3 regions of the Formosa undariae genome follow, and region 1 is predicted to be linked to each of the others. Evidence: riboswitches for the same ligand, from Rfam matches in the RefSeq annotation. Region 1 holds a riboswitch; each other region holds the start of a gene.
What was found. A riboswitch is a leader RNA that binds a small molecule or an ion and turns the genes downstream of it on or off. The one in region 1 is predicted to bind S-adenosylmethionine.

Region 2: another riboswitch for S-adenosylmethionine. It lies ahead of ACFFVB_RS10095 (O-acetylhomoserine aminocarboxypropyltransferase/cysteine synthase family protein); the one in region 1 lies ahead of ACFFVB_RS03535 (Na+/H+ antiporter NhaC family protein).
Region 3: another riboswitch for S-adenosylmethionine. It lies ahead of ACFFVB_RS10145 (homocysteine S-methyltransferase family protein); the one in region 1 lies ahead of ACFFVB_RS03535 (Na+/H+ antiporter NhaC family protein).

Annotation. Positions count from the first base shown of each region.
Region 1 covers NZ_JBHMEZ010000003.1:23,533-26,818, forward strand. Annotated here, with positions in the region: gene ACFFVB_RS03535 (Na+/H+ antiporter NhaC family protein) at 1-1,257, opposite strand, end outside; SAM-I-IV-variant riboswitch at 1,304-1,402, opposite strand; gene ACFFVB_RS03540 (flavodoxin family protein) at 1,605-2,339, opposite strand; gene ACFFVB_RS03545 (DUF6789 family protein) at 2,400-2,807, opposite strand; gene ACFFVB_RS03550 (MFS transporter) at 3,141-3,286, shown strand, end outside.
Region 2 covers NZ_JBHMEZ010000011.1:346,331-349,616, reverse strand. Annotated here, with positions in the region: gene thrA (bifunctional aspartate kinase/homoserine dehydrogenase I) at 1-625, opposite strand, end outside; gene ACFFVB_RS10095 (O-acetylhomoserine aminocarboxypropyltransferase/cysteine synthase family protein) at 678-1,961, opposite strand; SAM riboswitch class I at 2,084-2,207, opposite strand; gene ACFFVB_RS10090 (hypothetical protein) at 2,293-3,286, opposite strand, start outside.
Region 3 covers NZ_JBHMEZ010000011.1:358,742-362,027, forward strand. Annotated here, with positions in the region: gene epsC (serine O-acetyltransferase EpsC) at 65-832, shown strand; gene cysM (cysteine synthase CysM) at 825-1,718, shown strand; SAM riboswitch class I at 1,796-1,912, shown strand; gene ACFFVB_RS10145 (homocysteine S-methyltransferase family protein) at 1,963-2,964, shown strand; gene metH (methionine synthase) at 2,990-3,286, shown strand, end outside.

The DNA.
Region 1 (3,286 bases):
GACAAATAAAAATAGTAAATACCAAGTATGACTAACCAAGTCTATATAATTTATGCCTTCGTTAGAAAAACTTAAAATCATTAATACTTGTGCACCATAAGGTAATAAACCTTGAGTAATACAGGCAAAAATATCTAAGGTTGAAGCTGTGTCTTTTGGATCCAATTGGTATTCATCGGTAATTGTTTTACTAATCGGTCCAGAAATAATAATAGATACTGTGTTATTTGCAATGGCCATATTTATACTACTTACCAAAGCTGCTATTCCGAATTGTGCCGACTTTTTATTCTTGATGTATTTTTTAATATTGATTAATATATAATCGATACCACCGTTCTTTTCTACCAAAGCGGCAAGTCCACCAGTTAACAAGGATAACAAGAAGATTTCGGTCATGTCGGTAAAACCTTCATAACTAATTTTAGTGGCCTCTAAAAGTGTAAAATCTCCATAAATTATACCTATCAGCCCCGTAGAAAGTGTTCCTATTAATAATGTAACAAAGACATTTACTCCTAAAATAGACAGTAAAATAATTAAAATATAAGGTAGTATTTTTATTATAGAATAGTTGTAAACGACCAATTCGGTATCTTCTGCTTTAAGATCTAAACCTTGGACTATTAGAATAATAAGTGTAATTACAGCTGCAGGTATGGCTAGTTTGATATTCTGCTTAAATTTATCGCTCATTTTGCAGCCTAAAGATTGTGTGGCAGCAATGGTTGTATCTGAAATTACCGATAAGTTATCGCCAAACATACTACCGCCTAATAACGCGCCACATAAAATGGCTAAATCAGCAGTACTTTTATCTGCAAAACTCACTACTATAGGTGCTAAAGCAACGATAGATCCAACTGATGTTCCTGTAGACAACGATAAAAATCCAGCTATAATAAAGACCCCTGCATAAATGTATTGAATGGCAATATAGTCTAACCCCAAATTCACAATGGCATCTACACTTCCTGTGGCATCGGCCACTGCAGCAAATGCTCCAGCCAGCAAATATATAAGACACATGGTTAAAATTTTATCGTCGCCACATCCTTTTAAAAGTGTTTTTATTTTAGAATCGATTGATTGTCGAAACATTAAAAAAGCTACAATAATACCTCCTATTACTGCAATAGGAGAGGGTAATGCATAGAAATCGTTTTGATAAATACCGACCCCTAGAAACGTTAATACGAATGCGAAAAGCGGAATTAATGCTGAAAATTTTGGTGTTCTTTTGGTGATTTTTGCCATCTTATAGTCGTTTTAAAAAGAGCATAGTAGCAAATAAGAAGAAATATGATTTAACATTTGTTCCAAATAATTGGCATATCTATTTAGCACCTTGCTCGTTAATGCAGGTTGCTATCTCTTTTTATGGAGATTCTTGATAATTATTTTAAGCCGGCAAAAGTAGTATATAAATTGATATGAAATTCTTAAAAAAAGTTAATTTTAAATTCAATGCGGTTATCCTAAGAATAATACGGCATCCTAGACGACCTCGTTCGTCTTTCCATTTATAAAAACGACAAGACATAAAAAAAGCTTTAATACTGTCCGCGCCGACAAGATTAAAGCTTTTTTAATTTATTAAAATACTATCTATATTCAGGATTAGAGAAGTTCCATCGGGTACCATCGTCCCAAGCTTCTCTAGAGTTTCCGTAAGCTGGATAGCCGTCTTGTGCTTTCAGCATTTTCGCTAAATGCATTAAGTTATAGCTCATAAAGGTCGTATTTCGATTGGTGAATTCAGAATCGTGACCTACTGGCGGATCGATACTTTCACCTTTCCATTCGGTATCCCCATAACTAGGTCCAGGACCTACGGATCCAATCCAACCAGCATCTGATTGTGGCGGAATGCTATATCCTAAATGTTGTAATGCGTACAACATACCCATCGCGCAATGTTTTACACCGTCTTCATTTCCTGTAATGATACATCCTCCAGCTTTTCCGTAGTATACATATTGACCTTTATCGTTTTGATACCCGCTCATAGCATACAAACGTTCTATTAATTTAGAGGCTACCGAAGAGCGCTCTCCCAACCAAATCGGTGTTCCAATAACGAGTATATCCGCATCGATAATTTTTTTGTAAATGTCTGGCCATTCATCATAATCGTAGCCTTCTACGGTCATATCTGGTTGCACACCTGCCGGAATATCGTAATCTGCTAAACGTATCGTTTCAACAGAAACACCTTCAGATTTCATAATATCAATAGACACATCCATAAGGTTTCTGGTATGACTTAGCGATGGAGATTTCTTTAAAGTACAATTAACAAATACAGCTTTTAAGTTGCTAAAATCTATTTTTTTCATAATTAATCATGTGAAATTAGTATTATATATTGAGTTATTAACAATCAAATTATCAGTCAATTAAAACCCATAGAGTTGATTATTCTTTCCAATTATCTTCGCTATAACTACACCCAATATAATATATGGGACAAACGTGATTAATAAAAGTATTTCGAAAGATGTAGTTATTAAAGACATTCCTAAATATGCTACAATGTTAGCAAGAATACCGTATGCAACTCCTTTAAACCAGAGATTCCGAATGTGTATGTTGTGAGCAAATATAAATCCATATCCCAAACCAAAAAGGATTCCGGCCATGAAATGCGCCACCCAACCAATCACCAACGAAACGCCTATTGCTTCCGATAATAATTCCCAAGGGAAAATCTCAGGCATTCCTAAATTAGGTAGGATTACCATAATAATTGTCATGGCTACTGTACCTAAAAGACCTGCTGCTATATACTTTGGAAATTTATTCATTCACTTTGTTTTTTTAATTCAATCTTTCATATTAACTACCCAAGATTGTATTTGTAATATGACATTATTAACATTCTGTCGATAACATTATACAAGATACAGGATGCATTCAGTTAGAATTGATGCATTCCGTTTTACTATTGCCGTAATCAGGATTTCGACCTATATTTAAAGTATTGTTGGGTTCTGTATAAAGACAAATTTTATAACATATGTAGTTTTATAATAAACTTAAAGGTGTTTAGAGAGTGCTGTGTTGGTTGTTAAAAAAATAAAGGATACGTATGAGCTACTCAATTAAAACCTTTACTTTTATCATTCTTAATTAATAACATGTCAGTTCCCAATAAATTCTCATTTGTCAACCCCAACAAGTTTCCTTTTTTCTACGGTTATATTGTCCTTTTTATAGGAAGCATTGGTGTTCTCGCCAGTATTCCTGGACAAACAGTAGGTGTTTCTGTATTTACAGATCCGGT
Region 2 (3,286 bases), on a different contig from region 1:
CATTAAAAATTTCTAAATCTTCATTTTTACTTCTATGAAAACGTTCTTTAAACGATTTTGGCGTTCTGTAGCATAACATCGCGTGCATACGCGCATCGTGAACAGGATTATTAGAATTAGTTAAAAATTGTTCTTGAATTTGACAATTAGCGATTAGCCAATCGGTCGATTTCCAATCGGTTGCAACTAAAATTAAATGTTCTGCTAAATTTGGATGAATAACAGCCATTTCCCACGCAATCCCTCCTCCTAGAGAGCCACCAATCATAGCAAAAACAGACTCAATTTTTAATATTTTAAGCCCTTTTAAAAAGATATTTGCCATATCGCGAGCTACGAAATCTTTATAATTTTCTATTACAAATCCGTCATATCCATTCCCTGGAATATTAAAAGATATAACAGTAAATTTCTTAGTATCTATAATTTTATTATCACCTATAAGATCGGTCCACCAACCGCCTTCACCAGCAACATTACTGTTACCTGTTAAGGCGTGATTTACTAAAACAATTGGTGCTTCGTGCAACGGTTGTCCAAACACTTCGTAAGAAAGTTTAATTGGCAACTCTACACCACTAATGGTTTTATAAGAATCTAAAGAAATAAATTGTAAATTTTTCATGTCGCAATATATAAAAGCTAGTAATTAAAAGGGCTTAAATGGGAAGAAACTGTTAGGCGTTTTTAACAGCTTCGAAGGCTTGTGTTAAGTCAGATTTTAAATCTTCTAAATCCTCTATACCAACAGACAAACGCACTAAATCTTTCGTTACTCCTGAAGCCGCTTGAGCCGCTTCGTCTAACTGTTGATGCGTTGTACTTGATGGGTGAATAATTAAAGATTTAGTATCTCCTATATTTGCTAAAAGAGAAAATATCTGTGTATTATCGGCAATTATTTTTGCAGCAGCAAAACCGCCTTTATGTCCAAAAGTAACCATTCCACTTTGTCCTTTAGGAAGGTATTTATCGGCTAGAGTTTTATAAGCACTACTTTCTAATCCAGGATAATTTACCCAAGCAACTTCCTCCTGCGTTTCTAACCATTTTGCTAATGCCAGTGCGTTTTCACTATGCTTTTTAATACGTAATTCTAAGGTTTCTAAACCTTGAATGATTTGAAAAGCATTAAACGGACTTAAAGCACTACCATAATCACGTAACCCTTCAATTCTAACCTTGGCTATAAATGCGGCTTCTTTTAAAACTTCACTATAAATTAATCCGTGATATCCTGCAGAAGGCTCTGTAAATTCAGGAAACTTTCCGTTTGCCCAATTAAATGTTCCAGCATCTACGATAACACCACCTAAACTCGTTCCGTTTCCGTTAATGTATTTTGTAAGAGAATGAATGACAAGATTTGCACCGTATTGAATTGGATTTAATAATGCTGGTGAAGCCACCGTATTATCTACAATTAATGGAATATCGTTTGCTTTAGAGACTTTAGCAATGGCTTCGATATCTAAAACATCTAATTTCGGATTCCCTAAAGATTCAATAAACACCGCTCTTGTATTATCTTGAACTGCAGCTTGAAAGTTTTCAGCATCTGAAGGATCTACAAAAGTGGTTGTAATGCCGTGTCTTGGCAATGTAACTGCTAATAAATTATACGTCCCACCATACAAACTACTAGACGCCACAATATGATCGCCAGTTCTTAAAAGTGTAAGTAAAGTTGTTGAAATGGCTGCAGTTCCTGAAGCAGTAACCACTGCTGCTAATCCACCTTCAATCGCTGCCAAACGCTGTTCTAAAATATCGTTTGTAGGATTGTTTAATCTCGTGTAAATGTAACCAGGTTCTGTTAATGCAAATACATTTGCTGCGTGATCTGAATTGTTAAAAACATACGATGACGTTTGATAAATTGGCACTGCTCGTGTTCCGCCATTTTTTGTAACATCGTGTCCTGCATGCAACGCTTTTGTTGCGAATTTTTGTGTACTCATTTTTCTTTCTTTTTGAGTTAATAAATTAAAACTAAAAGTCAAATGCACCCTTTTACGAGGCGTACTTAATAGAAAAATGTTAAAAAGAAATTAATACAAATTACCCTGAAAGTAATTTCGTTTAGTTATCTATCCAAATCACCGATAAATGAATCGGTTTTTAAGTAGAATTTAGCACCTTCTTTATAAGTTAAAGGGTTGCTAAGGTTTCAGCGGGTCTAATCCCTCCACCTTTCTTGATAACATTTCAATAAGTTATTGAACTTTGTGAGTGCACAATATTCAGTTAGAAAAGTTGATTTTCCAAATTATTTAGAACATTTTTATGAAATTATCTTTTCAGACCTTTATTTTTAGCCAAATATTTATCTTTTATAATTTGCCCTACAGGTCTATTTTCAATCTTGCTTTCTAACCAAGAAATAATATCTAAATACAAAAATGCACGCTTTTCGAACGGATGATCTTCATACGTTTTTAGCGTATCTCTTAACTTAATAAATGCCTTTTTAATATCCTGCGGATAAACATCTTGAAGGCCTTTTATAAACTTTATCATTTCTTTTTGCACTTCGTGCAAGTCATTCATCTTAATTAAGAATTTATACGTGCTTTTTAATAAGGCATCAATATGATAATCTAAGCCCGCCTCGTAATGCGCGACCAAATTTAACACTCTTGAGAAGCATAATAAATCCTCTCGCATCGATAAACTTTTATTCGAAATAATTTTATCTAAATAGACGATGCATTTTTTATTTTCTCCAGCTCCGAAATATAAACTTGCAAATTTGTAATAGAAAATCATCGCGTGATGCTCGTCTATTCTATTAGAATATTTCTTTAAGCCCAATTCAATTTTAGGAATTAATTCTAAACCATCTTCGAAAGAACCATCAATAAAATGCAAATTCACTTTATGTATGTTTAAATATAAAAACGCCAAAGCTTCAACATTTTCATCCTTTAAAAAGGTTTTATCATTCAGTGTTTTTTCTAAACGTAACAATGCATCTTCATACTTATTTCTACTTCTAATAAAAAATAAGGCTTCCAAAAGATAGTTTTTCCCTTTTAAAAAAAAGACAGGGTTTAAGTTAATCATCGTTGGATTTTCATAAAACAAATCCACCCACTTAGAAGCGTATTTATAACAATTCTTAAAATCTTGAGTTAAAAAACTATACCACAAATAGGCATTATACAACCATAACTTTTCTCGAAACCCTAAATCTTTAATATCATATTTTGGTAATCTTTTATAGAAATAAGTGGCAACCAATTCGCCCTCCTGTTTATTTCTGACAGAACCTGTTTTTAGATAA
Region 3 (3,286 bases), on a different contig from region 1:
AAAATAGACTGTAAATTAGTTGAATTAATTCCGACTATTATTTATAATAATAAGGCGTTTTTTTATGATAGAAGATACAAAATTGCAAAATAAACTAGTTTCAAAAATATATAACGTAAGGCTAAAAGACTCCATTGCAACATTTACAAAAAACTTGTTTTATGTAATGTTCGACGATGAGCCAGTAACAGAATTACAGCATTTAGAAAATTTGTTCATAGAAATGAGCAAAAAACTAGAGATTGATAATGCTTTTCAAGTTTGGGAAACGTTCAAATATAATTTACCAAGTATTAGACGCCGTTTAGATTTAGACGCGATTGCGATCGAACAACACGATCCTGCAGCCAAAAGTTTAGAAGAAGTGTACTTGGCTTATCCTGGTTTTTATGCGATTGCTATTTATCGATTAAGTCACGAGTTATCCAACCTTAATGTGCCTGTTATTCCAAGAATGATGAGCGAATATGCTCACGGCATTACGGGTACAGATATTCATCCAGGTGCAGAAATTGGAGATTCATTTTTTATAGATCACGCGACAGGAATTGTAATTGGAGAAACTTCGGTTATTAAAAATAACGTGAAGATTTATCAAGGAGTAACCTTGGGAGGTGTTCAAGTTAAAAAGAGCTTGTCTGCTACAAAACGTCATCCAACGATAGAAGATAATGTTATTATTTATGCCAACGCAACCATTTTAGGAGGCGATGTCGTTATAGGAGCAGATACTATTATTGGAGCGAATGTTTGCGTTACGGTTTCAGTGCCTCAAGGTTCAATTTTAACGTATCAAAAAGAATTTAACATTAGATCGCGTAAGCATGATTAAAACGGAAAGTATTTTAGATTATATAGGAAATACACCTTTAGTCGAGGCTACGCATTTACATAATAATCCTAATGTTAAGTTATTACTGAAATTAGAAGGTAATAACCCAGGTGGAAGCGTAAAAGATAGAGCCGCTTTTAATATGATTAACGAAGCTTTAAAACGTGGTGATATTAAAAAGGGAGATACTTTAGTTGAAGCTACTAGTGGAAATACCGGAATTGCATTAGCATTTATAGCACCTTTATTAGGTGTTAATATGGTGCTTGTAATGCCTGAAAATTCTACTGAAGAACGTATTAAATCTATGCGTGCTTATGGAGCAGAATTAATATTAACCTCTAAGGATGTTGGTATTGAAGGTGCTCGTGATTTAGCTATAGAATTGCGTGATAAAAAAGGTTATTTTATGCTTAATCAGTTTTCAAATCCTGATAATTGGAAAGCACACTATAAAACGACTGGACCGGAAATTTGGGATGCAACGCAGGGCGAAATAACCCATTTTGTATCTGCAATGGGTACAACAGGAACTATTATGGGGATGTCTACCTTTTTAAAGGAGAAAAATAAGAATATTACCATAGTGGGAGCTCAGCCTAAAGACGGTGCTAAAATACCTGGTATTCGTAAATGGCCAGAAGCGTATTTGCCAGAGATTTTCGATAAAACTAAAGTCGACCAAGTGGTTGAGGTTAGTGAAGAAGATGCTAAAACCATGACTCAAAGATTAGCCAAAGAAGAAGGCGTTTTTGCGGGTATGAGTAGTGGTGGTTCTGTTGCAAGCGCCTTAAAAATTATAGAAACTTTAGATTCTGGAGTTGTAGTCGCTATAATTTGCGATCGTGGAGATCGTTATTTATCGTCTACTTTGTTCGAGAATTAGCATAATATTTGCTGCAAAAATGCGGATAATAAAGATATATTACTTTTATTTGTAGCTTAGTTCATAAACATAATAATTCGTTATCACGAAAGGCAGAGGGGATAGACCCGGTGAAGCCTTAGCAACCCTTTACCACACTAAAGAAGGTGCTACATTCTACTCAATGAAACCATTTTCAAAGGGGCAGATAACCCAAGAGAAAACCCTTTCTTTCCTGATGACATACTGATATAAAACATCAAAAATGTCAAATATTTATCAAGCCATACAAGAACGTATTTTAGTGCTAGATGGTGCTATGGGTACTATGTTGCAACGTTATAATTTTTCTGAAGAAGATTTTAGAGGTGAACGCTTCAAAGATTACCCGTCTTCTTTAAAAGGAAATAACGATTTATTGTCGTTAACCCAACCAAAAGCTATTGCAGATATTCATCGTAAATATTTCGAAGCTGGAGCAGATATTGTTGAAACCAATACCTTTTCTGGGACTACAATCGCTATGGCAGATTACGACATGGAAGATTTAGTTTACGAACTTAATTTCGAATCGGCTAGAATTGCAAAACAAGTAGCTGAAGAAATGACGAAAGAGAATCCTGATAAACCAAGATTCGTTGCTGGGAGTATAGGTCCAACAAACCGTACAGCGAGTTTATCTCCAGATGTAGATCGTCCGGAATATCGTGCAGTAACTTTCGAAGAGTTGCGAAAAGCCTATCACCAACAAACCGAAGCTTTGTTAGATGGTGGAGTAGATATGCTTTTGGTTGAAACCATTTTCGATACATTAAATGCAAAAGCAGCTTTATTTGCGATAGATCAAGTACAAGAAGAACGCGGAATTAAAATTCCGATCATGGTTTCTGGAACGATTACAGATGCTTCAGGACGAACATTATCTGGTCAAACTGTAGAAGCGTTTTTGTTATCTATTTCTCATATTCCATTATTAAGTGTTGGATTTAATTGCGCTTTAGGAGCCGACCAATTACAGCCTTATCTACAACGTTTATCTAACGAAACAGATTTTTATACATCTGCGCATCCTAATGCAGGACTGCCAAATGCCTTTGGTGAATACGACCAATCTGCTGAGCAAATGCAAGAACTTATAGAGAGTTATTTAAAAGCAAATATTATTAATATTATTGGTGGTTGTTGTGGTACTACGCCGGAGCATATTAAATTAATTGCAGATGTAGCTACAAAGTATAAACCTAGACAGGCCGTTTTAAACGCTTAGTTGAGAATTGAAAAGAAAAAACAGCATGTCAAAAAGTAACAAACCTAAATATTTAAGCCTTTCTGGATTAGAGCCATTAATCGTGACTCCAGAAAGTAATTTTATAAATGTAGGAGAACGAACCAATGTTACCGGTTCTAGAAAATTCTTACGATTAATTAAAGAAGAGAAGTTCGATGAAGCTTTAGATGTTGCCCGCGATCAAGTTGAAGGTGGTGCGCAAATCATCGATGTGAACATGGACGAAGGCATGTTAGATGGCGCAGAAGCCATGGTGAAATTCTTGAATTTAATTGCATCAGAACCAGATATTGCCCGTGTG